Regions from separate parts of the Pseudomonas rhizozeae genome, predicted to be linked through region 3. Evidence: riboswitches for the same ligand, from Rfam matches in the RefSeq annotation. Region 3 holds a riboswitch; each other region holds the start of a gene.
What was found. Region 3 has a riboswitch for cobalamin ahead of RG836_RS08860 (TonB-dependent receptor). Riboswitches for the same ligand answer to the same signal wherever they lie in the genome.
Positions count from the first base shown of each region.

Region 1 (10,152 bases), on a different contig from region 3:
GCAGCCGTTCGGTCATGTCGCGCAAGGCGTGGGGATTATGCTCACGCACAAAGTCGCGGGTCGAAGGATCGAGCAGGTAAGCGTCGGCGAGCAAGGCGTATTGGTGATCGTCGATCAACTGCGTAGTCGCGTCGAAAGCAAACAGGTTGTCGACCGTCGCCGCCATTTCAAACGCGCCTTTGTAGCCGTGGCGTTTGACCCCATCGAGCCACTTCGGATTGGCCGCGCGCGAGCGGATCACCCGGTTCAGTTCTTCTTTCAGGGTGCGGATCTTCGGCAGGTCCGGCTGGCTATGATCGCCGTGGTAACTGGCCGCCGCCGCGCCGCTGAGGGTTTCCACGGCGGCGAGCATGCCGCCCTGGAATTGGTAATAGTCGTTGGAGTCGAGCAGATCGTGTTCGCGGTTGTCCTGGTTTTGCAGTACCGCTTGCACCTGGCTCAAGCGCTGGGCGAACTGTTCGCGGGCGGCGGTGCCTTCATCGCTGCCGCCGTAGGCGTAGCCGCCCCAATTCAGGTAGACCTCGGCCAAATCCGCGCGGCTTTGCCACAGCCGACCGTCGATGGCCCCTTGCACGCCGGCCCCGTAGGCACCGGGTTTGGCGCCGAAAATCCGCCAACCGGCCTGACGCTTCGCCGCGTCTTCATCCAGCCCCGATTGCAGCAAGGCTTCACGCTCGGCGCGCACCTTGGCCGCCAGCGGATTGAGGTCGTCGGGTTCATCCAGAGCCGCGACGGCTTGCACCGCCGCGTCGAACAGGCGGATCAGGTTGGCGAAGGCGTCGCGGAAAAATCCGGAGACCCGCAGCGTGACGTCGACCCGTGGCCGGTCGAGCAGGCTCAGCGGCAGAATCTCGAAGTCATCCACCCGTTGGCTGCCGGTTGCCCACACCGGGCGCACGCCCATCAGCGCCATGGCCTGGGCGATGTCATCGCCGCCAGTGCGCATGGTCGCGGTGCCCCACACCGAGAGGCCGAGCTGGCGCAGGTGATCGCCGTGGTCTTGCAGGTGCCGCTCGAGAATCAGGTTGGCCGACTGGAAACCGATGCGCCACGCGGTGGTGGTCGGCAGGTTACGCACGTCCACCGAATAAAAGTTACGTCCGGTAGGCAGCACGTCGAGACGCCCACGGCTGGGTGCACCGCTGGGGCCGGCGGGGACGAAACGGCCACTCAAGGCGTCGAGCAAGCCGCGCATTTCGGCAGGGCCGCAGGCGTCGAGGCGCGGGGCGACCACTGAAAGCAGGTTTTCGAGGATTGCGCTTACTTCAGCCCCGCAAGCGTCCTGTGGTAGCGGGTTTTGTGAAGCCTGAATTTCGCTTGCAGACGCGCCTTTGTGGTGAGGGGGCTTGCCCCCGTCGGGTCGCGAAGCGGCCCCAGAAATTGGGCCTGCTGCGCAGGCCAACGGGGGCAAGCCCCCTCGCCACAACACCTTGTCTGCCTGGGTTTCAGTGTTGGCTCGATCCAATGTCTGCGAGATCAGCTGCGCGGCGAAGAGCTCGAGGCGCTCACGGGTATCCCCCGCCGTGCGCCACACTTCATCGCTCACACCCAGCAATTCACTCGGTCGCGGGCCGGTCCAGGGTTCGGCCAGTGCGCAATCGAGCGGATCAAACCCCAGCTCAAACCCCTTGGCCAGCGCCCGCAGCAAGCTCGATTGCGCGCCACGCCCGTCGCCGCGAGGGATGCGTAGCAACGCCAGCAAGGTGTCGATACGCAGCCGCCCGCTCGGCGATTCGCCAAAAATGTGCAAGCCGTCACGGATCTGCGATTCCTTGAGGTCGCACAGGTACGTGTCGAGGCGCGGCAGCCAGATCGCCGCGTCGGCGTCGCTGTCGAGCTTTTCGTCCAGTTGCAATTCGCGGTCGATGTGGGTTTCGCGCACCAGGTTGAGGATGTCCCGTTGCAGCTCCCGGGCGCGGCGCGGGTCAAGCAATTGCGCTTCGTAATATTCGTCGGCCAGCAATTCCAGATTGCGCAGCGGCCCGTAGGTTTCGGCGCGGGTCAGCGGCGGCATCAGGTGGTCGATAATCACCGCTTGGGTGCGCCGCTTGGCCTGGGCGCCCTCGCCCGGATCGTTGACGATGAATGGATAGATATTCGGCAGCGGCCCCAACAACGCGTCCGGCCAGCATTCATCCGACAGACCGACACCCTTGCCCGGCAACCATTCGAGGTTACCGTGCTTGCCGACGTGGATCAGCGCGTCGGCGCCATAGGTGTGGCGCAGCCAGAAATAGAACGCCAGGTAGCCGTGGGGCGGCACCAGGTCCGGGTCGTGATAGACCGCGCTCGGATCAACCTGATAACCCCGCGCCGGTTGAATGCCAACGAAGGTCAGGCCAAAGCGCAGGCCGGCGATCATCATCCGCCCGTCGCGGTACATCGGGTCGTTGTGCGGCGCGCCCCAGCGTTCCAGTACGGCGGCGCGGTTGGCGGCGGGCAGCGCCTCAAACATCACGCGGTACTCATCCATCCCCAGGCTTTGCAGGCAGGGGCGCTGGTCGAGCGTATCGAGGTCGTTGCTGACGCCACCGAGCAGTTGCTGGATCAGTGCAGTGCCGCTGGCTGGCAACTCGACTGGCAACGGATACCCTTCGCCGGCCAGCGCACGCAGAATATTGAGCGCCGCCGCCGGGGTGTCGAGGCCGACGCCGTTGCCGATGCGCCCGTCGCGGGTCGGGTAGTTGGCAAGGATCAGCGCGATGCGTTTTTCCGCCGCTGGCTTGCGCGCCAGCTCCACCCAGCGCCGCGCCAGTTCGGCGACGAAGTCCATGCGTTCCGGCGCCGCGCGATAGCAGACCACATCCGACTGACTGCGCTCGCTGCGCCAGGCCAGGTCCTTGAAGCTGATCGGCCGGCTGATGATTCGTCCGTCGAGTTCCGGCAGCGCGATGTGCATCGCCAGGTCGCGCGGGCCGAGGCCCTGCTCGCTGGCGCGCCAGCCGGGTTCGTTGTCCTGGGCGCAAATCGCCTGGATTACCGGGATGTTGCGGCGGAACGGCCGCAGATGCGGCGCCTCCGGGCTGGACTGGGCGAAACCGGTGGTGTTGAGAATCACCGACGCCTGGACCTGATCCAGCCAGTCTTCGACCACGCTCAAACAGCCCGGCTCTTTGAGGCTGGCCACGGCGATTGGCAAGGGATTGAGCCCGGCGGCCTGCAAGCGTTGGCAGAACACATCGATGAACGCGGTGTTCGCCGCTTGCAGGTGCGAGCGATAAAACAGCACCGCCGCCACCGGTTGCCCGGCGCGCCATTCGGCCTGCCAGTCGCTGAGTTCGGCGGGGCTTTTGCGCGGATGGTAAATCGCCGTGCGCGGCAGCGTTTGCGGCTCAGCCCAGACATAATCCCGGGCCAGCCAGCGGTTGGCGAGGCAACGAAACAGGTCGAGCGCATTGCCCATGCCACCCTGGCGCAGGAAGTGCCAGAGCCGTTCGCGGTCCTCGGCCGGAACCGTGCTGAGGTCGCTGAGTTCCGGGTCCGGGCGGTCGTCGCCAGGCACCAGAATCAGCTGCACGCCACGCTCGGCCAGTTCCACCAGACGCTCGACGCCGTAGCGCCAATAGGCGATGCCGCCGTGCAGGGAAATCAGGATGACCTTGGCGTGACGCAGCACCTCGTCGACGTAGAGGTCGACCGAGGCGTGATTCTGCACTTGCATCGGGTTGGCCAGGCGCAGGCTCGGGTAGTCGTCGGGCAACTGCTGCGCGGCTTCGGCGAGCAGCGCCAGGCTGGAGTCGCCACTGCACAGGATCACCAGCTCGGCGGGGGTTTGGCCGAGGTCGGCGATGTTGTCATCCGAGACGAAACCGCCGGGCTGGGTCCTGAGCAGGTGCATGGGTTAAACGCTGAGCGCAGCGCGCAGTTGCGCTTCAAGTTGCGCCGCATCGAGCTCCTGGCCGATCAGCACCAAACGCGTGGTGCGCGCTTCATCGCCGCCCCACTGGCGGTCGAAGTGCTTGTCGAAACGTGTGCCCACGCCCTGGATCAGCAAGCGCATCGGTTTGTTCGGGATCGCCGCGAAGCCCTTGACCCGCAGAATGCCGTGCTTGACCACCAGTTGCGTAAGGGCGTCCATCAGCAGGCTTTCGTCGGCTTGCGGCAGTTCGATGGAAATCGAATCGAAGGCGTCATGGTCGTGATCGTCTTCACCTTCGTGGTGATGATCGTGATGGCTGTGGCGGCTGTCGATGTGTTCTTCGGAACCTGCGCCGAGGCCGATCAGCACGTCCAGCGGCACGCGACCGCTGCTGGCTTCGATGACCTTGACCGCCGGCGGCAGTTCTTCGGCGACTTCCAGGCGTACGCGGGCCAGGTCTTCCGGGCTGATCAGGTCAGCCTTGTTGAGGATCACCAGGTCGGCGCTGGCCAGTTGGTCGGCGAACAGCTCATGCAGCGGCGATTCATGGTCGAGGTTCGGGTCGAGTTTGCGCTGGGCATCGACCTGATCCGGGAACGCGGCGAAGGTGCCGGCAGCCACGGCCGGGCTGTCGACCACGGTGATCACTGCGTCGACGGTGCAGGCGCTGCGGATTTCCGGCCACTGAAAGGCTTGAACCAGAGGCTTGGGCAGCGCCAGGCCCGAGGTTTCGATGAGGATGTGGTCGAGGTCGCCGCGACGGGCCACCAGTTCGCGCATCACCGGGAAGAACTCTTCCTGGACGGTGCAGCACAGGCAGCCGTTGGCCAGTTCGTAGACGCGGCCGTTGGCTTCTTCTTCGGTGCAGCCGATCGAACATTGTTTGAGGATTTCACCGTCGATACCCAGCTCGCCGAACTCGTTGACGATCACCGCGATACGGCGACCCTGGGCGTTGTCGAGCATGTGCCGCAGCAAGGTGGTTTTGCCCGAGCCGAGGAAGCCGGTGACGATGGTGACGGGGAGTTTGGCCAGTGTTTTCATCGGATGCCCTTTGGCAAGGTGGCGGGCATACGGGACGACAACCGGCGGCGCAGGCGCGCGGGAAGAGATCGCCACCGGATCACCCCGCCCGGTTGTAGTGAGAATCTGTGCCGAGGCAGGTCTCCTGGCTGACGGCGCGCCGGCCCGGGGGCCTGGCATTCGCTGCGCCTTCCCGCCCGGTAGCGGTCAGCTACAAACAGGGCAGTGGCGTGGCAGCGAACATCACCGTTCACAGTTGCGGGGGCAGCCGCGGCATTGACCGCGTTCCCTTCTTAGCTCCGGCGCACGCGCCGAAGAACCTCGAAAGCGCAAGGCTACGCATGGTGTGGGAGCGGGTCAATGTCCGCGATCACCGGCGGTGGATGGACGGGCCCTGGGTTGATGGACTTACTTGTGGCGAGGGAGCTTGCTCCCGTTCGGCGGCGCAGCCGTCGTAAACCTGGACGCACGGTCGTTCGGCGGGAGAAAGCTGGGTTGCTTCGCAACCCATCGGGGGCAAGCCCCCTCGCCACAGGCTAGCTCCCTTACCACAATGAAGCTGTTGCACCAGACGAATCTGCAGCCAATTTGACGCCCGTCCCCCGCCCATGCTCTCCTACGCATCTTGTTACGGGTGCCCCTCACAGGGTGAAACGGGAAACCGGTGAATCATGTGCTTTACTCAAGGCCATGTCAGTCCGGTGCTGCCCCCGCAACGGTAAGCGAGCGAAGAATCAGAGCCACTGTGCCTCGGCATGGGAAGGCGATTCTTTCAGGTGAGGCTGCGCGCCCCGCCCCTCGTGAGCCCGGAGACCGGCCCGCAACACATCGTGGCTTGACCACGCCATAACAAACCCGCGGTGGGCGGGCGCTGTTCGAGTCTCCGCGCGCCTGCCGTGCCGAGGCCTGCCATGCGCTCGATTCACCCGCTGACAGCACAGAGGGAAGCGCCATGTCGATCATCAGCAGCACCGGTAGCAGCACCGATAACAGCTCCGCCAGCACCACGACCCTCAGCCAACGTCTGACTGCCGCCGTCTGTGCGTCGATCCTCGGCGTGTGCCTGGTGTACTTCGCCGGTTTCTCGCACATCGAAGCCGTCCATAACGCCGCGCACGATACCCGTCACAGTTCCGCGTTCCCCTGCCACTGAGACCTGCCCCGATGATCAAGCGTATTGCGCAAACCGCAGGCTTCACCGGTCTGGCGGCCGCCCTGCTGCTGACCCTGCTGCAAAGCTTCTGGGTTGCCCCGTTGATTCTCCAGGCCGAGACCTACGAGAAATCCGAGCCCGCCGCGGTTGAAGTCCACGAACATGCCGAAGGTGCGACGGCCGCCCACAGCCACGACGGCGAAGCCTGGGAGCCGGAAGACGGCTGGCAGCGCGTGCTGTCCACGACCGGCGGCAACTTGGTGGTCGCGGTCGGTTTTGCGCTCATGCTGGCCGGCCTGTACACCTTGCGTGCACCGACTCGAACCGCTCAAGGCCTGCTCTGGGGGTTGGCCGGTTACGCGACGTTCGTGCTGGCGCCGACGCTGGGCCTGCCGCCGGAACTGCCGGGCACCGCTGCCGCCGATCTGGCGCAGCGGCAAATCTGGTGGGTCGGCACCGCAGCCTCCACCGCCGCCGGCATCGCGTTGATCGTGTTCGGCCGTCACTGGGCGCTGAAAATCCTTGGCGTGGCGATCCTCGCCGTGCCGCATGTGATTGGCGCGCCGCAACCGCAAGTGCATTCGATGCTGGCGCCAGAAGCACTGGAAGCGCAGTTCAAAATTGCTTCGCAATTGACTAACGTCGCGTTCTGGCTGGCCCTCGGTTTGATCAGCGCGTGGTTGTTCCGCCGTAAACAGGCAGGCCACTACCACGCATGACGAACACCTGCGCAACGTCGACCCTGGTGGTCGGACTGGGCTGCCAGCGTGGCTGCCCGGCCAGTACGTTGCGGGCGTTACTCGATCAAGCGTTGCAAGCGCACCGCATCGAACTGCAGGCGATCAAGGCCCTGGCGAGCATCGACATCAAGTGCGATGAGCCAGGGTTACGGGAATTGGCCAGCCAATTGGGCCTGCCGTTGATTTGCTTCAGCAGCGCCGAATTGGCCGCTTATCAAGCGCAATTGAGCCATCGCTCACAGATTGCGTTCGAGCGCACCGGCTGCTACGGCGTGGCCGAAAGTGCCGCGCTGGCCCTGGCGGAACAATTGGCCCGGGCACCAGCGAAACTGCTGGTCTCGCGACAAAAGTACGCTCAGGCGACCCTGGCCCTGGCGATCGCGGCGTAAACCTTCAATAATCCATCGCTCTCCATCATGAGCAATCTTCATCTGAAGGTGCGTTCTGAGCTTTTTTCAAGGAGCCGGCCATGACCGTCTACTTCATCGGCGCCGGCCCCGGCGACCCGGAATTGATCACGGTCAAAGGCCAGCGACTGATCCGCCAATGCCCGGTGATTATCTACGCCGGCTCCCTGGTGCCCGCCGCCGTGCTGGACGGCCATTGCGCCGAGCAGGTGGTCAACAGCGCCGAGCTGCACCTGGAACAGATCATCGACCTGATCAAAGCCGCCCATGCCAAGGGCCAAGACGTGGCGCGGGTGCATTCCGGCGATCCGAGTCTGTACGGAGCGATTGGCGAGCAAATCCGCTGGTTGCGCGAGCTGGATATCCCGTTTGAAATCATCCCCGGCGTCACCGCCACCTCCGCCTGCGCCGCGTTGCTCGGCGCGGAATTGACCCTGCCGGACGTCTCGCAAAGCGTGATTTTGACCCGCTACGCCGACAAGACTGCCATGCCGCCCGGCGAGACGTTCGCCAGTCTGGCCGAGCATGGCGCGACCATGGCGATCCACTTAGGGGTCAACCACCTGGAGAAAATTGTCGCCGAGTTGCTGCCGCATTACGGCGCCGACTGCCCGATCGCCGTGGTGCATCGCGCCAGTTGGCCAGATCAGGATTGGGTGCTGGGGACGCTGGATGACATTGCCGGGAAGGTCGCGGCCAAGGGGTTCAGGCGCACGGCGTTGATTCTGGTGGGACGGGTGTTGGGGAGTGAGGTGTTCAGCGAGTCATCGCTCTATCGCGCGGCGCATGCGCATTTGTATCGGCCCTGAATCTCACATCACTAACCGTAGTGAGGGAGCTTGCTCCCGCTGGACTGCTGCGCAGTCCCAGTCCCGGCCAACGCATCCATCACGAAGAATGCGTCAACCAGTGTGCGACTGCCTTGCAGTCGAGCGGGAGCAAGCTCCCTCGCCACAGCCGTTCTTAAGTCCGCAGCGAACGCCTTAGTAGTAGGCGTTTTCTTTCTGCGTGTGGTCGGTCACGTCGCGGACGCCCTTGAGCTCCGGGATGCGCTCGAGCAAGGTGCGCTCGATGCCTTCCTTCAAGGTGACGTCGGCCTGGCCGCAGCCCTGGCAACCGCCGCCGAACTGCAACACGGCGATGCCGTCTTCGACCACATCGATCAGGCTGACCTGACCGCCGTGGCTGGCCAGCCCCGGGTTGATCTCGGTTTGCAGGTAATAGTTGATGCGCTCGTTGACCGGGCTGTCCGCGTTGACCATCGGCACTTTGGCGTTTGGCGCCTTGATGGTCAGCTGACCGCCCATGCGATCGGTGGCGTAATCGACCACGGCATCGTCAAGGAAAGCTTCACTGAAATGGTCGATATACGCGGTGAAGCTTTTCAGCCCCAGGGCGGTATCTTCGGGTTTTTCTTCGCCCGGCTTGCAGTAGGCAATGCAGGTTTCGGCGTACTGGGTGCCAGGCTGGGTGATGAAGACGCGGATGCCGATGCCCGGGGTGTTCTGCTTGGAGAGCAGATCGGCCAGGTAATCGTGGGCGGCGTCAGTGATGGTAATAGCGGTCATGGAAACTCCTCGCAGGCTTGTGGCCGAGTTTACGCCAATCGGCGCGCCGTACAAAGTCCTAGTATTTTTGTCGGATAAGCGCTCACAGATTTTCGTAGCGATTCATGTCCAGCACGCCCTCCTCCACCGGCTCGGTTTCGCGGAGATAGGCGCTCAGATCATGAAAATAACGCCAGAACTGCGGATGGCTGCGACGAATGCCCCAACGCTCGATGATTGTCTCGAAACGCGCGGCGTCCTTGGCATTTTCCATCGCATCGACGAAGGCCGGCACTTGCTCGACCGGGACGTTGAACATGAAATTGGGGTAACTGCTGAGCACGCCCGGGTAGATCGTCAAGGTGTCCAGGCCCGGCTGGTAGCGCAGGGATTCACCGAGCAGAAACGCCACGTTGCTGTGCGCGCGGTTGCGCAGCAGGCTGTAAATCTCGCGTTTACCGCTAGGGGTCTCAACCCGCAGCATCGTCGCTTCCGGCAACTGGTCGATCACGCTCAAGCCCGCAGCCGGGCGCGAGGTCAGACGGCTTAGGGCCTGCTCGGCATTTTGCAGCGCCGGATCAATGTTCGGCCGCGAGCAATAGGCGCCGTCGCAGCGGTTGATCGGGTCGGGCTTGGCGTTGAGTTCGCCGTAACGCGCCAGCAATTGGCGGGCGAAATCGCGCTTTGGGTCTTTCTCGTCGAGTGTCAGCGCGGTGGCTTTGTCGTCGTCAATCGATTCGTAATCCATCCACATCTTGAATTTGCCGCCACTCTGGTACCAATCGTCGAGGTAACCCTCGCGTGAATCGGCGGGCATGAGCCGCAGGAAGTTCTGCTCAGCACCATTGCGGATCAGATCGAAGTACAAGCGGGTCTGGGCCTGGTGCGAGACGTTGCCGAACACATCGAAATTCACCGCTAACTGGTAATACGTGCGCTCCAGCAATGGATAGTCGAACAGCCACATCGTCTGCGGCACCTCGCCGATCAGGCCCTTGGTCACGGCGGCGCTGTCAAAGTGACGAAAGATGCTCAGCAAGGCGTTGTCATTGCCGGCCCACAGGGTCGACCAGCTCGGCGCCGGTGCATCGGCGTAACTGTCGCGGCGCAGAGCTTCGTATTCATTGCGCTTGTCGCGGTAGTCGTGCCACAGGCTCAGCACGCTGCCGACGTCATCGTTTTGCCCCGGCATCGCCAACAGCGGTGTGGCCTGGCCGCGATAGTTCGGATCGGTGATGTACAGGTCGTGCTCCGGCGCCTGGAAGAGCGCCCAGAAGTTATCGCGGATCACGTCAGTAGCGATCTGCCCCCGGCACACCGGACCACGGATAAAGGTACGCACGAAGTATTCGGCGTTATCGAGCATGAACTGATAACGCGCCTGCGCCGGGATCGCTTCAAACGTGGTGAACGGATTGGCCCG
Region 1 covers NZ_JAVLSB010000043.1:148,044-158,195, forward strand. Annotated here, with positions in the region: gene cobN (cobaltochelatase subunit CobN) at 1-3,838, opposite strand, end outside; gene cobW (cobalamin biosynthesis protein CobW) at 3,842-4,903, opposite strand; cobalamin riboswitch at 5,001-5,221, opposite strand; cobalamin riboswitch at 5,498-5,718, shown strand; gene RG836_RS14025 (CbtB domain-containing protein) at 5,835-6,035, shown strand; gene RG836_RS14030 (CbtA family protein) at 6,047-6,754, shown strand; gene RG836_RS14035 (cobalamin biosynthesis protein) at 6,751-7,164, shown strand; gene cobM (precorrin-4 C(11)-methyltransferase) at 7,245-7,991, shown strand; gene nfuA (Fe-S biogenesis protein NfuA) at 8,166-8,750, opposite strand; gene RG836_RS14050 (fatty acid cis/trans isomerase) at 8,833-10,152, opposite strand, start outside.
Region 1: it holds a riboswitch for cobalamin, as region 3 does, so the genes downstream of both, RG836_RS14025 (CbtB domain-containing protein) here and RG836_RS08860 (TonB-dependent receptor) in region 3, are expected to answer to the same signal.

Region 2 (10,152 bases), on a different contig from region 3:
ACCGCAGCATCCTGGCCTGGCGGCGCTGCGCAAGGATCCGCAGCAAATCATCAGCCAGTACGGCTACGACGCCGGCCCGCCGGAAACCCTCAATGTCGATTTCGATCCGGCGACCACCGACCGCGTGTTGCGCCAGGCCGGTTTGTCGCTGTGGGGCAGCAATCGGCCGTCGATTCTTGGCTGGTGGTTGAACGAATCCACCGAAGGCTCGAGCCTGGTGGGTGATGGCCAGGCCTCCGCCGCACCGTTGCGGCGTGCCGCGCAACACCGTGGCTTGCCGTTGCGTTTGCCGCTGGCTGATCTTAATGAGCAGATTGTCGCTACCGCGCCGAATCTCGAAAGCAGTGACCCGGCGCCGTTGCGCGGTGCCTCCGAGCGCTACAACGCCGACGCCTTGCTGGCGGTGCATGCCCGTGAAGAAGGCGGGCAATGGCAGGCCAAGTGGCAATTGTGGCTGGGCACGCAAAAAGAGGCCGGCAGTGTGCAGGGCGCTGACCCGGCGGCCCTGGCGGACGGTGTGATGCTGGCGATCACCGAACGCCTGGCGCCGCGCTTCGTGACCAAGGCCGGTGTGGCGTCCGAACAACTGCTGCAAGTGCAGGGCATGAATCTGGAGCGTTACGCGGCCCTGGGTCGTCTGCTCGAACCGTTTGCCGCGCGTCTGCAGCGGGTCGACGGCGACAGCATCGTTTATCGGGTCAACGGCAGCCTCGAACAATTGAAGGCGCAGTTGGCCCTCGGGCATTTGCAGGAAGTGCCAGCGGGCGAAGCGTTGCCCGAGCCGGCGCCGGTCCAGCCAGTGGCTGACGGTTCCGCTCCGGCCGTGGCGCCCGTCGCACCGCCAGTGCCGCAACTGCGGTTTCGCTGGTAAGTCTTTCTATATAGCTTTCTATTAATAACAGCAGGGAGTGGTACATGGCCGATACGCGGCGTTGGTTCTGGCTTGGTGGGTTGGTCCTGCTTTGCGCGTTCATTTATTTGCTGCATCCGATCCTCACGCCATTCCTGGTGGCGCTGTTGCTGGCCTATCTGTTCGATCCGCTGGTCGACCGTCTGGAAAAGCTCGGGTTGTCGCGAACCTGGGGCGTGATCGCGGTGTTCGCGCTGTTCACCTTGATCGTCACGGTGTTGCTGCTGGTATTGGTGCCGATGCTGGCCAAGCAGTTAGTGCGGCTATATGAGCTGGCGCCGCAAATGCTCGACTGGTTGCAGCACACGGCGATGCCGTGGGCGCAGTCGAAGCTGGGGTTGGCGGACGGGTTCTGGAAGTTCGACAAGGTCAAAGCTGCCATCAGCGAGCACATGGGCCAGACCACCGACATCGTCGGCGTGGTCCTGAGCCAAGCCACGGCCTCGGGCTTGGCGCTGATCGGCTGGATCGCCAATCTGGTGCTGATCCCGGTGGTGAGCTTCTACCTGCTGCGGGACTGGGACCTGATGATGGCCAAGATCCGCAATCTGCTGCCCCGTGATCGCGAGGAGCGCGTGGTGTCCCTGGCGGGTGAATGTCATGAAGTGCTGGGCGCCTTCGTTCGCGGGCAATTGCTGGTGATGGTCGCGTTGGGTGTGATTTACGCCGCCGGGTTGATGCTGCTCGGCCTGGAGTTGGGCCTGTTGATCGGCATGATCGCCGGGCTAGCCGCCATCGTGCCGTATATGGGCTTCGTCATCGGCATTGGCGCCGCGCTGATCGCCGGGTTGTTCCAGTTCGGTGGCGACCTGTACCCGATGATCGGGATCGTCGCGGTGTTCATGGTCGGTCAGGCACTCGAAGGCATGGTGCTGACGCCATTGCTGGTCGGCGACCGGATCGGCCTGCACCCGGTGGCGGTGATTTTCGCGATCCTGGCCGGCGGCGAGCTGTTCGGGTTTACCGGCATTCTGCTGGCGTTGCCGGTGGCGGCGGTGATCATGGTGCTGGTGCGTCACGTACGTGATTTGTATAAGGATTCGGACATGTACAGCGGTGTCGAGGACCCTGATTTGTAGCGGTCCGAGGCGCATGAAAAAGGGCGAGCCGATGGATTGTCGGACTCGCCCTTTGTGCACCTGCGCCTGTCACAAGCGGCGCCATAGAAACTGACGCCAATCCAGGGCACCCACGCAAACCTTTGATTTTGCTTGTGGACCGGCGCATTGTGCGGTCCGGCTCACGGGTATAAACTTCGCAAACTTTACACAGAGGCCACTAATGGTTCCTTCGGAACCGTTCAGTCAGCATGAAACCGATTCAGCTGCCCCTAGGTGTGCGTCTGCGTGATGACGCTACCTTTATCAATTACTACCCAGGCGCCAATGCCGCTGCACTCGGCTATGTCGAGCGGCTTTGCGAAGCCGACGCCGGCTGGACGGAAAGTCTGATCTACCTGTGGGGCAAGGACGGGGTAGGGCGCACGCATTTGCTGCAGGCGGCGTGCCTGCGCTTCGAGCAATTGGGTGAGCCGGCGGTGTATCTGCCGCTCGCGGAGCTGCTGGACCGTGGCATCGAAATCCTCGACAACCTCGAACAGTACGAACTGGTCTGCCTCGACGACTTGCAAGCGGTCGCCGGTCGGGCGGATTGGGAGGAGGCACTGTTCCACTTGTTCAATCGCCTGCGTGACAGCGGTCGGCGCCTGCTGATCGCCGCATCCACCTCGCCTCGGGAGTTGCCGGTGAAGCTGGCGGACCTCAAGTCGCGCCTGACCCTGGCCCTGATCTTCCAGATGCGTCCCTTGTCCGATGAAGACAAATTGCGTGCGCTGCAACTGCGCGCGTCGCGTCGCGGTCTGCATTTGACCGATGAGGTCGGGCACTTTATCTTGACCCGCGGTACCCGCAGCATGAGCGCGTTGTTCGAATTGCTTGAGCGTCTCGACCAGGCCTCGCTCCAGGCTCAGCGCAAGCTGACCATCCCCTTCCTGAAAGAAACCCTCGGCTGGTAAAGCGAAAAAATAGTGGCTTACAGCCACCTTTTGTCGGATTTCAGGCGCCAGAAAACCCGCGAGCCACAAGGGCTACAGCGGTTTCGCCCAGTGAAATCGAGGCTAAGCGCTTAGATGTTAACGAGAAACCAACAAGTCACATAAAGTTCGATTGAATTTGCAAATGAAGTCGATAGCGGGCATAGTCTCGGCTTCTTTACAACTTCAGCCACGGTCGTGCCCATGCTAAATCGCTTCGCACCCCTCGTGCCTCTCGCACTGGTTACCCTGTTGTTTGGTTGCGCCGCTCACTCTCCAGTGTCCGAGCACGTGCAAAACCCGCAGGTGAAAAATTCCGTTACTGCCCAATCTTCGGTCCGTTACCAGGACGCTCTTTTCCTCGAAGAGAAGTCCACCGAAAAAGAACTCGCGGACTTCGCCGGCGGCAAGTCTTATCAGCTCCCGGTTCTGGCCGATAGCATTCTCGAACGCGGCATGTCCCTGATCGGTACCCGTTACCGTTTCGGTGGCACCTCTGAAGCTGGTTTCGATTGCAGTGGCTTCATCGGTTATCTGTTCCGCGAAGAAGCCGGCATGAACCTGCCGCGCTCCACCCGCGAAATGATCAACGTTGATGCACCGCTGGTGTCCCGTAGCAAGCTGGAGCCGGGCGACCTGCTGTTCTTCGCCACCAACGGCCGTCGCGGTCGCGTCAGTCACGCCGGGATCTATCTGGGCGACAATCAATTTATCCATTCCAGCAGCAGCAAAAGCGGCGGCGTGCGAATCGATAGCCTGGGCGACAGTTACTGGAGCAAAACCTTCATCGAAGCCAAGCGCGCACTCGCTATGGCTCCGACGGTGGTCACCGCCAGCAACAAGTAAACGCACCACTTGTAGGGCGAAGTTAAAGTCTTACTTGAAGTTTGCGCCGTAAGGGCTAGAATCCTGATCTATAGTTGATGGCAAACCGCCTGCGTCCGACGCAGGCGGTTTTGTTTTCTCCGGCTCACGGCAGAGAAGGCCGTATCCAGATCAGGGTTGTTCTGCATATGTCGACTACCGCTCGCCTCACGCTCATCCTGTTCGCAGCGCTGCTCAGTGCCTGTGCCAGTCGTACTCCGCCGCCGCCTGCCCCAGTCGTTCGCGCCCCCATCGTCTTCGGGCCGGCCCAATCGTTCTCGCCTGCCGCTGAAGATGTGCTGTTCCGCGCCTTGGGCCTGGTGGGCACGCCCTATCGCTGGGGCGGCAACACGCCGGACTCAGGGTTCGATTGCAGCGGCCTGATCGGCTACGTTTACCGTGATGCCGCAGGCATCAGCCTGCCGCGTTCGACCCGCGAGATGATCAGCATGCGCGCCCAGAACGTCGGCAAGGAAGGCCTGCAAACCGGCGACCTGATTTTCTTCGCCACCAATGGCGGCTCGCAAGTCAGCCACGCCGGCATCTACGTTGGCGAAGGGCGCTTCGTCCATGCGCCCGCCACTGGCGGCACGGTGAAGCTCGACAGCCTGTCCAAAGCTTATTGGCAGAAAGCCTACCTCAGCGCCAAGCGCGTGTTGCAGCCTGAGCACCTGGCGCATAACCCCTAGCGGTCCGCGCCATAGAAAAAACCCTGTGGGAGTCGCCTCTCACAGGGTTTTTTTATTTCGTGGCCGACACTCGCCAGATCTTGTTGCCCACATCATCCGCCACCAGCAAATCACCCTGCTGATCGATGATCACGCCAACCGGGCGACCCATGGCTTTCTCATCCTCGTTGAGGAAACCGGTCAGCACGTCCAGCGGCTGGCCGTTCGGCTTGCCAGCGGCGAAAGGCACGAATATCACCTTGTAGCCGCTGTGCGGTTTGCGGTTCCACGAGCCGTGCTGGCCAATGAACGCACCCTCGGTGAACGGCGCCGGCAGCGTGCTGCCTTCGGCGAAAGTCAGGCCCAATGACGCGGTGTGCGGGCCGACCGCGTAATCCGGGGCGATAGCCTTGGCGACTAGGTTCGGGTCTTGCGGCGTAACGCGCACGTCGACGTGTTGGCCGTAATAGCTGTAGGGCCAGCCATAGAAGCCGCCGTCCTTGACCGAGGTAATGTAATCCGGCACCAGGTCGCTGCCGATTTCGTCGCGCTCGTTGACTGCGGTCCACAGCGCGCCGCTTTGCGGTTCCCAGCTCATGCCATTGGGATTGCGCAGGCCGGAGGCGAAGATCCGGTGCTGGCCACTGGCGCGATCGACTTCCCAGATCGCCGCACGCCCGGTTTCCGCTTCGAAGCCGTTTTCCGCAACGTTGCTGTTCGAACCGACGGTCACGTACAGCTTGCTGCCGTCCTTGCTGGCGATGACGTTTTTGGTCCAGTGGTGATTCAACGGGCCGCCCGGCAAGTCGACAACTTTGGTCGCTGGCGCGCTGATCGAGGTATCGCCGTCCTTGTAGGGGAAGCGGATCAATTTGTCCGAGTCGGCCACGTACAGATCGTTGCCGACCAGGGTCATGCCGAACGGCGAGTTGAGGTTTTGCAGGAACACCGTGCGGGTTTCCGCCACGCCGTCGTGGTTGCTGTCGCGCAGCAGGGTGATGCGGTTCGCGCTCGGCACGCCGGCGCCGGCGCGGCCCATGACTTTTTCCATGACCCAGCCACGAATGCCTTTGCTGTCATCGGGTTTCGGCGGCGCGTTGGTTTCAGCGACCAATACGTCGCCGTTCGGCAGCTTGTACAGCCAGCGCGGATGATCCAGGCCTTTGGCGAAGGCGCCTACTTGCAGGCCCTGGGCCGCAACCGGTTTGCCGCCGTCCGGCCAGCCGATTGCCGGGGCGATGTTAACGGTGGGAATCAGGGTTTTGTTCGGTTCCGGCAACTTGGGCGAAGCCCCGGTGCCATCCGACACTTGCAGTGTGGAGGACTCGCCGCAGGCGACCAGGCCGGCGGCGAGCGCAATGACGACAACGAATTGAGGCTTGAACATGCGGGCATCCCTTTGAGTGCACTGTGTAGTGGTAGAGACACTCGGCGCCGCGATGGTTCAACCTCAGCCGCGCGCTTCCTTGAACAGCATCGCAATTCCGGGGTGATAGTTGCCCGATTCGTTACGCAACTTGCGATATGCATAAGGGAAGTACCAGGCGACGGCACAGGTGTGCTCCTTCTGCAGGTCGTCGACCATGTCCTGCAATTCTTCCGGCGTCGCGCTTTGCTGGGCTTTTTGCGGGGAGACAAACAGGCAGCCGAGTTTCAGGTCGCTGGCGTAGCTGATGCGTTTGGCGTCGCTGGTGATGTCTTGCAAGGCTTGGGTCAGGTTGAGGTTGTTGACCTTCGGCCAGCGCTGGGTGGTTTGCAGGTAAGCGCGCTGTTCGGCGCCGGCAATCATCAGATCGGCGCGGGCGTTGCGTTCGCCTTCTTCGAGTTGCTTGCGGGTGCTGGTGTGTTGCAGCGTGACCATCTCTGCCATCCAGGCCGCCGCCGACAGCAGGCCGAGGTTGGCTTGTTCGTCAAACCAATATGGCGAGTCGTTATCGCCGCGCACAGCGTTGTAGCGGTCGATGCAGTCGAACCAGCGCTCCAGCACCGGGCGCAGGAATTCCAGCTTCGGATTGCTGATGATCATGCCTTGCATGGGGCTCACCCTTCTTTGTGTGATGTTAAATTTATGGCGCTTTGATATCACTGTGACAAGCGTCGCACAAGATTGACGTCAGATATTTGAGCGGCGGCGGATAAACGGCGACGGCGGTCCTGCTTTCATTGACGCTCCACCCCCAACCCTCTAACCTTCGCGGCTTGTTTCAGGTGCTCTGTGGCCACGGTCGACAGGGTGAAACAGGGAAACCGGTGAGTGCTGCTTCTATTGCTGAAACCACGATCCCGGTGCTGCCCCCGCAACGGTAAATGAGTGAAAGCTGCGCCAGCCCTTTAACCAGGGCCAGCCACTGTGCCAATCCGGCATGGGAAGGCGCGCAGCCCGGCCTGCGCCGCTCATGAGCCCGGAGACCGGCCTGATCCATCCAGCGGCATCACGGTGGGCGATGCCAGGCTTTTTGCCGTCTATTCCTGTGCCCGCCCGCCGTGACCCCGCCTCAACGGAGAGCTGCCCCATGACTGATTCCCCCGAACGTGACGAACGCCACCTGGCACGCATGCTGCGCAAAAAAGCCGTGATCGATGAACGCATCGCCAATTCCCCCAACGAATGCGGTTTGCTGCTAGTGCTCAGCGGCAACGGTAAAGGCAAGAGCAGCTCGGCGTTCGGCATGCTCGCGCGGTCCATGGGCCACGGCATGCAGTGCGGCGTGGTGCAGTTCATCAAGGGCCGCAACAGCACCGGCGAAGAATTGTTCTTCCGGCGATTTCCCGAACAAGTACGTTTTCATGTGATGGGCGAGGGCTTCACCTGGGAAACCCAGGACCGCCAGCGCGACATCGCCGCCGCCGAAGCCGCGTGGGCAGTGTCCCGCGAATTGCTGCGCGACCCGTCGATCGGCTTGGTAGTGCTGGATGAACTGAACATCGCCCTCAAGCACGGCTACCTCGATCTCGATCAGGTGCTCAGTGATTTGCAGGCCCGCCCGCCGATGCAGCACGTGGTGGTAACGGGGCGCGGCGCCAAACCGGAAATGATCGAACTGGCCGACACCGTGACCGAAATGGGCATGATCAAGCACGCCTTCCAGGCCGGGATCAAAGCGCAGAAAGGCGTCGAACTTTGACTCAGCCACGTCATTGCCCGGCGGTACTGATCGCCGCGCCGGCCTCCGGTCAGGGCAAAACCACCGTCACCGCCGCGCTGGCCCGTTTGCATCGCAATCAGGGGCGCAAGGTGCGCGTGTTCAAATGCGGCCCGGACTTCCTCGACCCGATGATCCTCGAGCGCGCCAGCGGTGCGCCGGTCTATCAATTGGACATGTGGATGGTCGGCGAGCAGGAAAGCCGTCGTCTGTTGTGGGAGGCTGCCGCCGAGGCCGACCTGATTCTGATCGAAGGCGTGATGGGCCTGTTCGACGGCACGCCGTCCAGTGCCGACCTGGCGCGCCACTTTGGCGTGCCGGTGCTCGCGGTGATCGACGGCACCGCCATGGCCCAAACCTTCGGCGCATTGGCCTTGGGCCTGGCGCGCTACCAGCCAGACCTGCCGTTCGCCGGTGTGCTGGCCAACCGGGTCGGGACCTTGCGCCACGCGCAATTGCTTGAAGGCAGCCTCACCGAAGGCCTGCGCTGGTACGGCGCGCTCTCGCGGGAAACCGGCATCGAGTTGCCCAGCCGCCATTTGGGCCTGGTCCAGGCCAGCGAACTGAACGACCTCGACCTGCGTCTCGACGCCGCCGCCGAAGCCTTGGCCGGCAGCTGCGAGGTAGCGCTGCCACCAGCAGTCGAATTCGCCGCACCGACATTGATCGACGCCGAGCCTTTGCTGGCTGGGGTGCGGATCGCCGTGGCCCACGACGAAGCGTTCGCCTTCACTTACGGCGCCAGCCTCGATCTGTTGCGCGCGATGGGCGCCGAGTTGAGTTTCTTCTCGCCGATTCGTGACTGCGAGTTGCCGCCGGCGGACAGCCTTTACCTGCCCGGTGGCTACCCGGAATTGCACCATGTGGCGCTGTCGCAAAACACCGCGATGCTCGACGCAATCCGCGCTCACCATGCTGCCGGCAAACCCTTGCTCGCCGAGTGCGGCGGCATGCTGTACCTACTCGATTCGCTGACCGATGTCGAAGGCACCCGCGCCGAATTGGTGGGGCTGCTGGAGGGCGATGCGGTGATGCAAAAGCGCCTCGCCGCACTGGCGCTGCAAGCGGTTGAACTGCCGGAAGGCACCTTGCGCGGGCACACCTACCATCACTCGTTGACCACCACCGAGTGGCAGCCAATCGCGCGCGGCCTCAGCCCCAACGGCGGACGCGGCAATGAAGCGGTGTACCGCGATGGGCGCATGACCGCTTCGTATGTGCACTTCTACTTCCCGTCGAACCCCTCAGCCATCGCCGCACTGTTCGCGCCTGACTCAATCCCTGTGGGAGCTGGCTTGCCAGCGATAGGGCCATGACCGACAACGCATTTACCGAAGCCGAGCGCGCGGCGGTCTATAAAGCCATCGCCGAACGCCGCGACATGCGCCATTTCAGCGGCGGCACGGTCGCGCCGCAAATACTGCAGCGCCTGCTCGAAGCCGCGCATCAGGCCCCAAGTGTCGGCCTGATGCAGCCGTGGCGCTTTATCCGCATCAGCGATCGTGGCCTGCGCGGGCAGATCCGCAACCTGGTGGAAGAAGAACGGATACGCACCGCCGAAGCCCTCGGCGAGCGCACCGATGAATTCATGAAGCTTAAAGTCGAAGGCATCAACGATTGCGCCGAAGTATGGGTGGCGGCGTTGATGGACGATCGCGAGCGGCATATTTTCGGCCGCCGCACCTTGCCGGAAATGGACATGGCGTCGCTGTCCTGCGCGATCCAGAACCTGTGGCTGGCGGCGCGCGTCGAAGGCCTGGGCATGGGCTGGGTGTCGCTGTTCGAACCCCAGGCCCTGGCCGATCTCCTGCAATTGCCGCCGGGTGCCAAGCCGCTGGCGGTGTTGTGCCTGGGCCCGGTCGAGGCGTTCTATCCGGCGCCCATGCTGGTGCTCGAAGGCTGGGCGCAAGAGCGCCCGTTGGCCGAGTTGCTGTATGAGAATTATTGGGGAGTCAAAGCATGAGTGTGGCGTTGCTGAGCGTCGCTGCGGTGGCGCTGGATGCGCTGCTCGGTGAACCAAAACGCTGGCATCCGCTGGTTGCGTTTGGTCGATTTGCCGAGCGCGTCGAGCAACGTCTGAACGCCGCCGGGCGCGGCTGGCGCAGCCATGGCGTCACCGCGTGGGTGATCGTGGTGTTGCCGCTGACCCTGCTGGCCACGGCATTGTCCTGGGCGCCTTATGTCGGTTGGCTGGTGGAGATTCTGGCGCTGTATTGCGCCCTCGGCCTGCGCAGTCTCGGCGAGCATGTCTCGCCAGTGGCCCAGGCCTTGCGCAGTGGTGATCTGGAAGAGGCGCGCAAGCGTGTCGGTTACCTGGTCAGCCGCCAGACCAGTGAACTGGACGAGACCGAAGTGGCGCGCGCCGCCACCGAATCGGTGCTGGAGAACGGCAGCGATGCGGTGTTCGCCGCGCTGTTCTGGTTCGTGGTGGCCGGCGCGCCCGGCGTAGTGCTCTATCGCTTGAGCAATACCCTGGATGCGATGTGGGGTTATCGCAATGAACGCTTCGAACGTTTCGGCTGGGCGGCGGCGAAA
Region 2 covers NZ_JAVLSB010000041.1:35,852-46,003, reverse strand. Annotated here, with positions in the region: gene RG836_RS12870 (DUF2066 domain-containing protein) at 1-871, shown strand, start outside; gene RG836_RS12865 (AI-2E family transporter) at 916-1,989, shown strand; gene hda (DnaA regulatory inactivator Hda) at 2,220-2,924, shown strand; gene RG836_RS12855 (C40 family peptidase) at 3,147-3,788, shown strand; gene RG836_RS12850 (C40 family peptidase) at 3,956-4,495, shown strand; gene RG836_RS12845 (PQQ-dependent sugar dehydrogenase) at 4,548-5,861, opposite strand; gene RG836_RS12840 (hypothetical protein) at 5,925-6,509, opposite strand; cobalamin riboswitch at 6,664-6,906, shown strand; gene cobO (cob(I)yrinic acid a,c-diamide adenosyltransferase) at 6,988-7,599, shown strand; gene RG836_RS12830 (cobyrinate a,c-diamide synthase) at 7,596-8,933, shown strand; gene bluB (5,6-dimethylbenzimidazole synthase) at 8,930-9,580, shown strand; gene cbiB (adenosylcobinamide-phosphate synthase CbiB) at 9,577-10,152, shown strand, end outside.
Region 2: it holds a riboswitch for cobalamin, as region 3 does, so the genes downstream of both, cobO (cob(I)yrinic acid a,c-diamide adenosyltransferase) here and RG836_RS08860 (TonB-dependent receptor) in region 3, are expected to answer to the same signal.

Region 3 (10,152 bases):
GTGGCGGCCAACGCTCAGGTGCCGCACGCCAGCGACGTGCGCCGCAACTACGCGCAACCCTGGAGTGTGGCGCATACCAAGGACACCTTCGGCACGGTCAACGCCGAGTTCGACGTCAACGATTCGGTGATGCTCTACGGTGGCGTCGGTGCGCGCAAAAGTAACCACGACTTCCTGCGGCACGCGGTGCCGGTCAGCAATGATCGCGGCGATTTCAGTGTGCAGCCGCGCAATTTCACCCGCGACGAAAACGTGCGCACAGCCACCGCCGGGGTGCGCAATTGGTTCCATACCGGCCCGGTGAGCCACGAGGTCAACCTGGCCGCCAGCTACTTCTACATGGACTTCGAGAACGGCGGCGCACGCTACGCCGCGTCCCCCAGCAACCTGTACAACCCGGTGGAAACGCCGACGCCGGTCCGCCCGACGCGCCAGGACGCCGAGGTCTACACCGAAAACCGCTTCAGCGGCGTGGCGTTGTCCGACACCCTGGGCTTCTTCGATGATCGTTTGCTGCTGACCCTCGGCGCGCGCTGGCAGCGGGTCAAGGTCGACGACTGGACCGATAACCTCAAGGGCGACACGGCGTACGACGAGGAAAAGGTCTCGCCGTCCGGCGGCCTTCTGTTCAAGGCCACCGACAAACTGTCGCTGTACGCCAACTACATGGAAGGCCTGAGCCAGGGCAAGATCGCGCCGTCGACTTCGGTCAACGAGGACGAAATCTTCCCGCCGTTCATTAGCCGCCAGGTTGAGGTCGGCGCCAAGTACGACGCCGGTGCCTTCGCGGTGACCGCTGCGGTGTTCCGCATCAAGCAGCCGGCTTACGAGACCAATGCCGTGACGCGGGTGTTCGGGCCCAACGGCAAACGACAGAACGACGGCGTGGAACTGAGCGTGTTCGGCGAACCGCTCAAGGGTTTCCGCCTGCTCGGCGGCGTGATGTACATCGACAGCGAACTGACCAACACCGCTGGCGGTACGTTCGACGGCAACCGCGCGCCGGCCACGCCAAAGTACAACGTCAACCTCGGCGCCGAGTGGGACGTGCCGAACCTGCAAGGGGTGACCCTGACCACGCGCGGCATCTACTCCAGCTCGCAGTATCTGGATCAGTCGAACAACAAGGAAATCGACGCCTGGACCCGCATCGACGTGGGCGCGCGGTACGCCTTCAAGATTGACGAGAAGAACATCACCCTGCGCGCCAATGTCGAGAACCTCGCCGACAAACGTTACTGGAGTTCGGCCGGCGCCTCGGACGACAGCGAGCCGGGCCTGACCCTGGCCACACCGCGCACTTATTTGCTGTCGGCGACGGTGGACTTTTGAAGCGACGCCACTGTGAAGGTTGATCCACTGAGCCGGCGCACTCTTTTGCGCCTGTCGTTGGGGGTGTGGGCGCTGCCGCAGATCGCGCTGGCGGACGGCGTGCGGGTAGTCACCTTGTTCCAGGGCGCCACCGATTGCGCCGTGGCGTTAGGCGTGACGCCCAGCGGCGTGGTCGATTCCTGGAGCGAGAAACCCATGTACCGCTACCTGCGCCACGCCGTGCAGGGCGTGGCGCATGTCGGCCTGGAAACCCAACCGAGCCTGGAAGACATTGCCCTGGTGCGACCGGACGTGATCGTCGCCTCGCGGTTTCGTCACCAACGCATCGCCCCGTTACTGGCGCAGATGGGCCAGGTGGTGATGCTCGACGAAGTCTTCGAATTCAAGCAGACCCTGGCCATGATGGGCGCCGCGTTGCAGCGTCAACAACAGGCCAGGTATTTGCTAGAAAAGTGGCAGCAGCGGGTGGCGCAGTTGCGCCTGCAATTGCAAGTGACCTACGGCGATCGTTGGCCGTTAACCGTGTCGGTGCTGGACATCCGCGAGGATCATATCCGCAGCTACTTGCCCGCCAGTTTCGCCGGCTCGGTGCTTAGCGAACTGGGTTTCGCCTGGACCCCGGCGGCCCGGGAGGCGCGGGGTGTGTCGCTGAAAATCACCAATAAGGAAAGCCTGCCGGTGGTCGATGCCGATCTGTTTTTCATCTTCCAGCGTGGCGACGGTGAAGCGGCGCAACGCAGCTATCAGGCACTGGTCCAGCACCCGATCTGGCAGCAGTTGCGGGCGCCGCGCCAAGGCTTGATGTGGAGGGTCGACGGCGTGGCCTGGAGTTTGTCCGGCGGCATTCTCGGCGCTAACTTAATGCTCGATGAAATCGCCCGCGTCACCGCCGGGGAAGTCGCTTCATGAACAACGGTTTGAAACTGCTCACGCTGTGCCTGGCGCTGGTGGTCTCCGGCATATTGAGCCTGGCCACGGGGGCGACCTGGATTGCGCCGGGGCAGATCCTCGCCGCGCTGTTTGACCCCGCCGCCCTGAACCTGACCCATCAACTGCTGGTGGACACCCGGCTGACCCGCACGCTGATGGCCATGGCGGTCGGCGCAAGCCTGGCGGTGGCGGGGGCGCTGATGCAGGCGTTGACCCGCAATCCTTTGGCATCGCCGGGATTATTCGGGGTCAATGCCGGGGCGACCTTTGCGATCATTCTCGGCGCCACGCTGTTGGGCCTGACCTCGCCGTCTCAGTGGTTGTGGTGCGCATTTATTGGCGCGGCGCTGGCCGGCGGCCTGGTGTGGGTGATCGGCAATCGTGGCCAGGGCAGCCTGAGTCCGTTGCGCATCGTGCTCGCCGGTGCGGCCATGACCGCGCTGTTTTCGGCGTTCAGCCAGGCCTTGCTGGTGGTCAATCAGGAGGGTCTCGACACGGTGCTGTTCTGGCTCGCCGGGTCCTTGTCCGAGCGCGACCTGGCCCTGGCGGCGCCGCTGCTGGCCTGCGTCGTGCTGGGATTGCTTGGCGCGCTGCTGCTGGCCGGGCAGGTCAATGTGCTCAACGCCGGTGAAGCGATCGCCAGCGGTCTGGGCCAGCGCACCGGGCTGATCCGTCTGCTGATGAGCGCGCTGATCATTGCCCTGGCCGGCAGCGCGGTGGCGTTGGCCGGCAGCATTGGTTTCATTGGTTTGCTGGTGCCGCACATGGTGCGCAGGGGCTTGTCGATCGATCATCGCTGGTTGCTGCCGGGCTGCGCTCTGGTCGGGGCGATTGTCTTGTTGCTGGCCGATACCCTGGCGCGGGTGGTGATTCTGCCGCAGGAGGTGCCGGTGGGCGTGATGACCGCGCTGTTCGGCGCACCGTTCTTTATCGCCTTGGCGCGGCGGGGTGGTCGGTATGCGTGATTCGCTCACCCTGCGTAGCGGCGGCTTCTCGCGGCGTATCGAGCTGTCGACGGTGTGGCGATTGTTGGCGGCGCTGGGCCTGACCTTAATGCTGATGCTCGGCGTGTTGTCGTTGGGCAAAATCAACCTGTCGCCACTGACCGTGCTGTACCTGCTGGGCGGCGGGGGCGATGACAGCCTGCGTTTTATCGTTGAGCAACTGCGCTTGCCGCGCCTGTTACTGGCGGCGTTGGTCGGTGCTGCGCTGGCGGTGTCCGGGCTGATTTTGCAAAGCATCATCCGCAACCCGTTGGCCTCGCCGGATCTGCTCGGTATCACCAGCGGCGCGAGCACGGCGGCGGTGTTGTACCTGTCGTTTTTCTCCGCGGTACTTGGCTCGCAGTGGTTGCCGCTGGCGGCGATGTTCGGTGCCGGTCTTGCGGCGCTGGCGATCTACTTGCTGGCGTGGAAACAAGGCGCCACGCCGCTGCGCCTGGTGCTGATCGGCGTCGGTGTGTCGGCGCTGTTGACCGCCGTGACCACTTTCACCCTGGTGTTCAGCCCGTTGACCACCACGCTGTCCGCCTACGTGTGGCTCACCGGCAGCGTCTACGGCGCCAGTTGGCCGGAGCCCAAAGCGTTGGCCCTGTGGTTGCTGGCGATTGTGCCGCTGTTGGTGTGGCTCGCGCGTCAGGTGCGGGTGCAACAACTGGACGATGCCTTGGCCCAGGGCATTGGCGTGCGGGTGCAGTGGTTGCGTGCCGGATTGTTGCTGGTCAGCGTGGCACTGGCCGGGGCGGCAGTGGCATGGGGCGGGGCGATTGCCTTCGTCGGGCTGATCGCTCCGCACATTGCCAAGCGCCTGGCGCCGCCGGGGTTTGCCGGGCAGGCGCTGATGGCGGCGTTGATCGGCGCCAACCTGGTGATGCTGGCCGACCTGATCGGCCGCACGCTGTTTCTGCCGCTGGACTTGCCGGCGGGGATTTTCGTCGCGGTGCTCGGCACGCCGTTCTTTTTGTACCTGCTGATCAACCAGCGGCACTGAGGATTTTTTATGACCGCTTCGATGGCGACTCGACAGTTGACCCTGGGCTATCAGCGCCAGGTGATCATCGACGGGTTGGACCTGCAATTGCCCGCCGGCCAGGTCTCGGTGTTGATCGGCAGTAACGGCTGTGGCAAAAGCACCTTGCTCAAAGCCCTGGCGCGGCTGCTCAAACCGCAGCAGGGTTCGGTGATTCTCAATGGCGCCGACATCCACAGCCGTTCCACCGCCGCCGTAGCGCGGGAGTTGGCGATCCTGCCGCAAATGCCCTCTGCGCCGGAGGGCATCAGCGTCCGGCAACTGGTGGCGCTGGGGCGTTTTCCGTATCAGAACTGGATGCAGCAATGGTCGGCCGAAGACGAGGCCATGGTCGAGCGCGCCATGCGCCAGACCGGCGTGCTGGAACTGGCCGAGCGGCCGGTGGATGCGTTGTCCGGCGGCCAGCGCCAGCGGGTGTGGATCGCCATGACGCTGGCTCAGGACACCGACATCGTGCTGCTCGACGAGCCCACCACCTTCCTCGACCTGGCGCACCAGATCGAAGTGCTGGACCTGCTGCGCGAGCTCAATCGCCAGCAAGGCAAGACCATCATCATGGTGCTGCACGACCTCAACCTGGCCTGTCGCTACGCCGATCATATGGTAGCGGTGCACCAGCGCACGGCGTTCGCCCAGGGCCGCCCGGCGGACATCCTCAATGAAGCGCTGGTCAAGCAGGTGTTCAACCTCAATTGCCGGATCATCGCCGACCCGTTCTTCGGCACGCCGCTGTGCATTCCGTTCGGCCGGGAGCTGCCGCCATGTCGCTGAGCGAAATGTTCAGCGTGCAGGACTGGGCGCTGTTGTCCGGTGCGCTGCGCCTTAAGCCGTTGGCCGCGCGCGATATGCAGCGTTCGGTCAGTGCCCGGGCGCTATTGGACGATGAGGTGTGCGCGCAGTTGCTCGATCAACTGGGGCCGGTGATCGGTTCGCCGACTCGCAGTATTACCGCATCGCTGCTGGCCAAGCGTTTTTCCTTTCTCGCCACCGGTGCCTGTTTGTACGCGCTGTCGGCGTGCGACCGGGGCCTGCCGCTGACACTGGACAACGCGGTGCTGGAATACGGTTATGACGAGGGTCGCTGGAGTTCGTCGCTGCCGCTGGCGGATCACACACCGCAAAGTTATGCGCCGGGCCAGCGCGAGGCCTGGCGTGAGGCGATCGTCGGCGACTTGTTCGCCGGGCTGCTGGCACCGTTGTGGCAAACCTTCAACCGGGTCAGCGGTATTTCCCGGCGGATCCTGTGGGAGAACACGGCGGTGCGCGTGTATTCGTTGTATGAGAAACGCATGGGTCTGATCGACGATCCGCTGATTCGCCAGCGCTGTGCCGAAGATTTTCACTGGTTGCTGGAAGAGGCGGCGCCTGCAGTGTTTGGGTTGGGGTACAACCCGCTGGGGCATTTCCGTCGGCCATTGACGGTGGTGGAGGGGGGCAAAGCGGTCCGGTTCCGCCGGACCTGTTGTTTTTGGTATGAAGTGTGTGAGCCGGTGGAGTTTTGTTCGGGGTGTCCGTTGGTGAGGCCCAAGGTGTCGAGGGCATCCGCAACGCACTCACCGGGCGGTGAATAGCCTTCGTCGAAACGTCGCCCGGAGCAGGCTCGCACACCGGAGCTCCAGTGTTCAGGCGAACGGCATCCATCACCCAACCCTCTGCTCGCGAGAGCTATTCGCCTGCCAGCAAACACCTCGAACGAACCCCATCGCACATTGACTCTGCCCGCCACCAGTGGTCAGATGCGCGCCTGTTTCAGGTGCCTCATGCCGCCGTGTATGAGGTGAAACGGGAAACCGGTGCGTCGTTTCGATGACTAGTCCGGTGCTGCCCCCGCAACGGTAAGCGAGCGAAGCATTCGACAGACCACTGTGCTCCGGCATGGGAAGGTGAATGCTTCATGACCCTCGCAAGCCCGGAGACCGGCCTGAAGCTTTGTGTGGCAAACCCGCGGTGGGCGGGCGCAGGCCGGTTTCCGTGGGCTTTTGCGCGCCCGCGATTCCCTATGCGTTGTTCCCTCCGGGATTCATTCATTCCTGTTTCGAGTTGGAACGACATGTCCCGTAAATCCTTGTTCAACACTTTGTCCGGCACGTCCCTGCGCGCCGGTATCGCGCCGTGCCTGGCGTTTGTCTTGCCGGTCCAGGCCGCTGAAGACGACACCACCCTGACGTTGCCGACCACGGCCATCACTGAAACCGTGCACAGCACCGAAGCGCCGGCCGACCTGCACACCGTGGTGCCGACCGGTTCGCGGCTGAACCTCACGGCGCTGCAAACTCCGGCCAGCGTCAGCCGCATCAGCGCGGAGCAGATCCAGCGCCGCAACAACGCCACGGTGCAGGACGCAGTGACCCGTTCGCCGGGCATCAGCTTCATCGGCTCGCCGGGCAATGGCGGCACCGCGTTGTCGGCGCGCGGCTTTACCGGGCATGGCTCGATCATGCAGCTCTATGACGGCACGCGGCTGTACGTGGGCGCTGGTACGGTGACGTTCCCGGTGGACACCTGGTCGGTGGAGCGCATCGATATCCTGCGTGGCCCGGCCTCGGTGCTGTACGGCGAAGGCGCAACCGGCGCGGTGGTCAACGTGGTGCCGAAGAAGCCGTTCGAGGGCGAGATACGCAATCGCCTGCGCCTGGGCTACGGCTCGGATGATCGCCGGCAAGCGGCGCTGGACAGCGGCGGCTCGTTGACCGACACCCTCAGCTATCGGCTCAACATCAATCGACAGGCGAGCAACGGCTGGGTCGATCGCGGCGACTCCGACAGCCTGGCCCTTAGCGCGTCACTGCGCTGGGCGCCGTCGGAAGACCTCAGCGTGAGCCTGTCCCACGACTACGGTGAGCAGAATCCGCAGCAGTATTTCGGCACGCCGCTGGTGCAGGGGCACAACCGCGAACGCCTGCGTGATCGCAATTACAACGTCGACAATGCCGAGCTGCACTACAACGATCAGTCGACGCGGCTGGTGACCGATTGGCGCATCAGCGATGCAATCACCGCCAGCAATCAGTTGTATTTCCTCAAGACCCAGCGGCGCTGGCGCAACGCGGAAACCTATACCTGGCAGCCCGGCGAGCAAATCGGCCGCAGCGACTTCATCAGCATCAAACACACCCAGGAACAGGTCGGCGATCGCCAGAGTTTCACCTTCGACCACAGTCTGTTCGGTCTCGACAGCCGCACGGTGGTTGGCGCCGACTACAACTCGATCCGCTTCCTGCGCAAGCATGACTTCGGTAACACCTACAGCGACAGCGTGCCCATGGCGCAGTCCGGTGGCGGGCAGTACGTCAGTGATGACCCGTACCGCTCGCGGGATGGTAATCAGGCGCGGCAGTTCTCGCTGTTCGCCGAGAACCGCACCCAGTTGACCGAACGTCTGTCGCTGATCACCGGGGCGCGCCGTGATCAGGTGCACCTTGATCGGCATGATTTGCTGTCCGACACCCGCAGCGACCGCAGCCTGACCGGTGAGAACTACCGCGCCGGACTGGTGTTTGCGCTGACCGACGACACCTCGGTCTACGGCCAGTACGCCACCAGTACCGAGGGTGTCAGCAACCTGCTGACCCTCAGCGCCGGCCAGCAGCAGTGGGACCTGACCAAGGCCAAGCAGACTGAAGTGGGTTTCAAGCAGCAGTTCCTCGATGACCGTGGCGAATGGACGTTGGCGGCGTATCACATCGTCAAAAAGAAACTGCTGAGCACCGACCCGGCCAACCCGACGATCCAGCAGCAGATCGGCCAGCAATCCTCGGACGGCATCGAGGCGACTTTGGAACTGAGCTTGCCTTACGCGGTGCAACTGTCGGCCAACGCCGCATTCGTACGCGCCGAGTACGACGACTTCGCCAGCGGCGGCCAGGACTTCCAGGGCAACCGGCCGGTCGATGTACCGCGCCGGACTGCCAACCTGTGGTTGAGCAAGGATTTCGCCGAACGCTTCAATGCCGGCGCGGGGGTGCGCTACGTCGATGCGCGTTATGCGGATAACGCTAACCAGACCACGGTGCCAAGCTACAGCGTGTTCGATGCCAACCTCGACTGGCGTATCCAGCCTGACCTGACCCTGGGCCTGCAATTGAACAACCTGTTCGACCGCCAGTACGCGACCACCTCCAGCAACAACGGCCAGCAATGGCTGCTGGGCGAGCCGCGTTCGTTGTTCGTCACGGCGGATTACAGCTTCTAACACCGCGCCAGATGACCGCGCCGCCCGTAGAGCGGCGCGGTTTTCATCAAATCATTAACGGGCCGCGAAGCGCGGTGCCAGATTCACGGCAGCGGCTTCGAACGCCGTCTTCATTTCTTCGACCACGGCGTCGCTGTGCTCGAACGACAAATACACCCGCCCATACGGCGACGGCATGATCAACACCCCGGCTTGTCTCAACGCGAGGTGCAGCGCCTGGCTGAATTCGGCATTGGCGAAGGCGTGCGCCTCTTCGTAGTTCACCGGGGGCTGCGCCGACGGCCAGAGAGCGAACACGTTGCCGTAGCCGCTGGTGCTGACCACGATGCCTTGGGCCTTGAACGTCGATTCCACAGCGATCCGCAACCGATCGCCGCGCTCGATCAAGCGTTGGTAATCGGCGTCGTCCAACAGGGCGAGGGTGCTGGTCACCGCCGCACATGCCAGCGGGTTGCCGCTGAAGGTGCCGCCGCGCAGCACGCGACCTTCCTCGAAACCGGCGAGGATGTGCGGCTTGCCGACGATGGCCGAGACCGGCACGCCGTTGCCGATGGCCTTGCCCACGCAAGCCAGGTCCGGATCGAGCCCGGCCTGCACACCGGCCAGCCCTGGGAACAGGCGAAAACCCATCAGCACTTCATCGCAGATCAGCAGCGCGCCGTGCTGGTGGGCGACTTGCTGCACATGCGCCAGGTAGCCCGGCGCGGGCATGATGCAGCCAGCGTTGGCGAGCATCGGTTCAAGGATTACTGCGGCGATGTCCGGGTCTTCGGCGAACAGCCGCTCGACGTCAGCGAAATCATTAAAGCGCAGCAGCGTCGTGCGCGGGGTGGAGGGCCGCTGACCGTCGGCGAAACCGGCCTCGCGGGAGGCGACGTTGCCGAAGCTGACGTCATCGAACCAGCCATCGAAGCCCGCCGCCATCTTGGCGATTTTGCCGCGCCCGGTGAACGCGCGGGCGGCGCGACAGGCCAGGTGCACGGCTTCGCTGCCGGAGTTAGTGAAAATCACTTTGCTCAAAGCGCCGGTGTGCGTCGCCAGTGCGCTGGCGGCAATCGGCTCGCGGACATGCGCCCACGACGGCGATGCCGAGTCGGCGAGGGCGCCGGCAACTTCAGCGTTCACCTGTTCGTTGGCATGCCCGAGCAACACGGCGCCGAAACCCAGCGCGGTGTCGATGTAGCGCCTGCCTTCGGTGTCCCATAGATAAGCGCCGTGGGCGTTGCGGATGCACAGGCTTTCGCCGTTGAGTTCGGGCAGGATGCGAGCGGCGCTGGAAACATCGCCAACCAGATTACGCATGTGAAACCTCTGTTGTGAGGGCAGGTGAATCGCCGGTTCGCGGACCGGCAAAATCATTCATCGCGGATTTGCCAGGGCTCAAGGGCCGCTGGTATTCCACGGGCTCTGCGCAAGTTTTTGTTCGAGGAAATCGCGGAACACGCGGATCCTCGGGCTCAGGTGTTTGCGATTGCTGTAGATCATGTAGATCGGTTCGAAACTGTCGGCACTGAACGCATCCAGCAGCGGTACCAGGCGTCCTTCGCGGATGTCCTGGCCGATATGAAACTCGGCCAGGCGCACGATGCCCGCGCCGTCGAGCGCCAGGTCGCGGAGCAAGTCACCTTGGGCGAAGGTGGCTTTGGGCACCACCGGTACGGTGATGCGTT
Region 3 covers NZ_JAVLSB010000026.1:95,458-105,609, reverse strand. Annotated here, with positions in the region: gene RG836_RS08890 (TonB-dependent receptor) at 1-1,332, shown strand, start outside; gene RG836_RS08885 (ABC transporter substrate-binding protein) at 1,345-2,241, shown strand; gene RG836_RS08880 (FecCD family ABC transporter permease) at 2,238-3,227, shown strand; gene RG836_RS08875 (FecCD family ABC transporter permease) at 3,220-4,251, shown strand; gene RG836_RS08870 (ABC transporter ATP-binding protein) at 4,261-5,061, shown strand; gene RG836_RS08865 (IucA/IucC family C-terminal-domain containing protein) at 5,052-5,861, shown strand; cobalamin riboswitch at 6,025-6,229, shown strand; gene RG836_RS08860 (TonB-dependent receptor) at 6,341-8,482, shown strand; gene RG836_RS08855 (aspartate aminotransferase family protein) at 8,537-9,784, opposite strand; gene RG836_RS08850 (LysR family transcriptional regulator) at 9,863-10,152, opposite strand, start outside.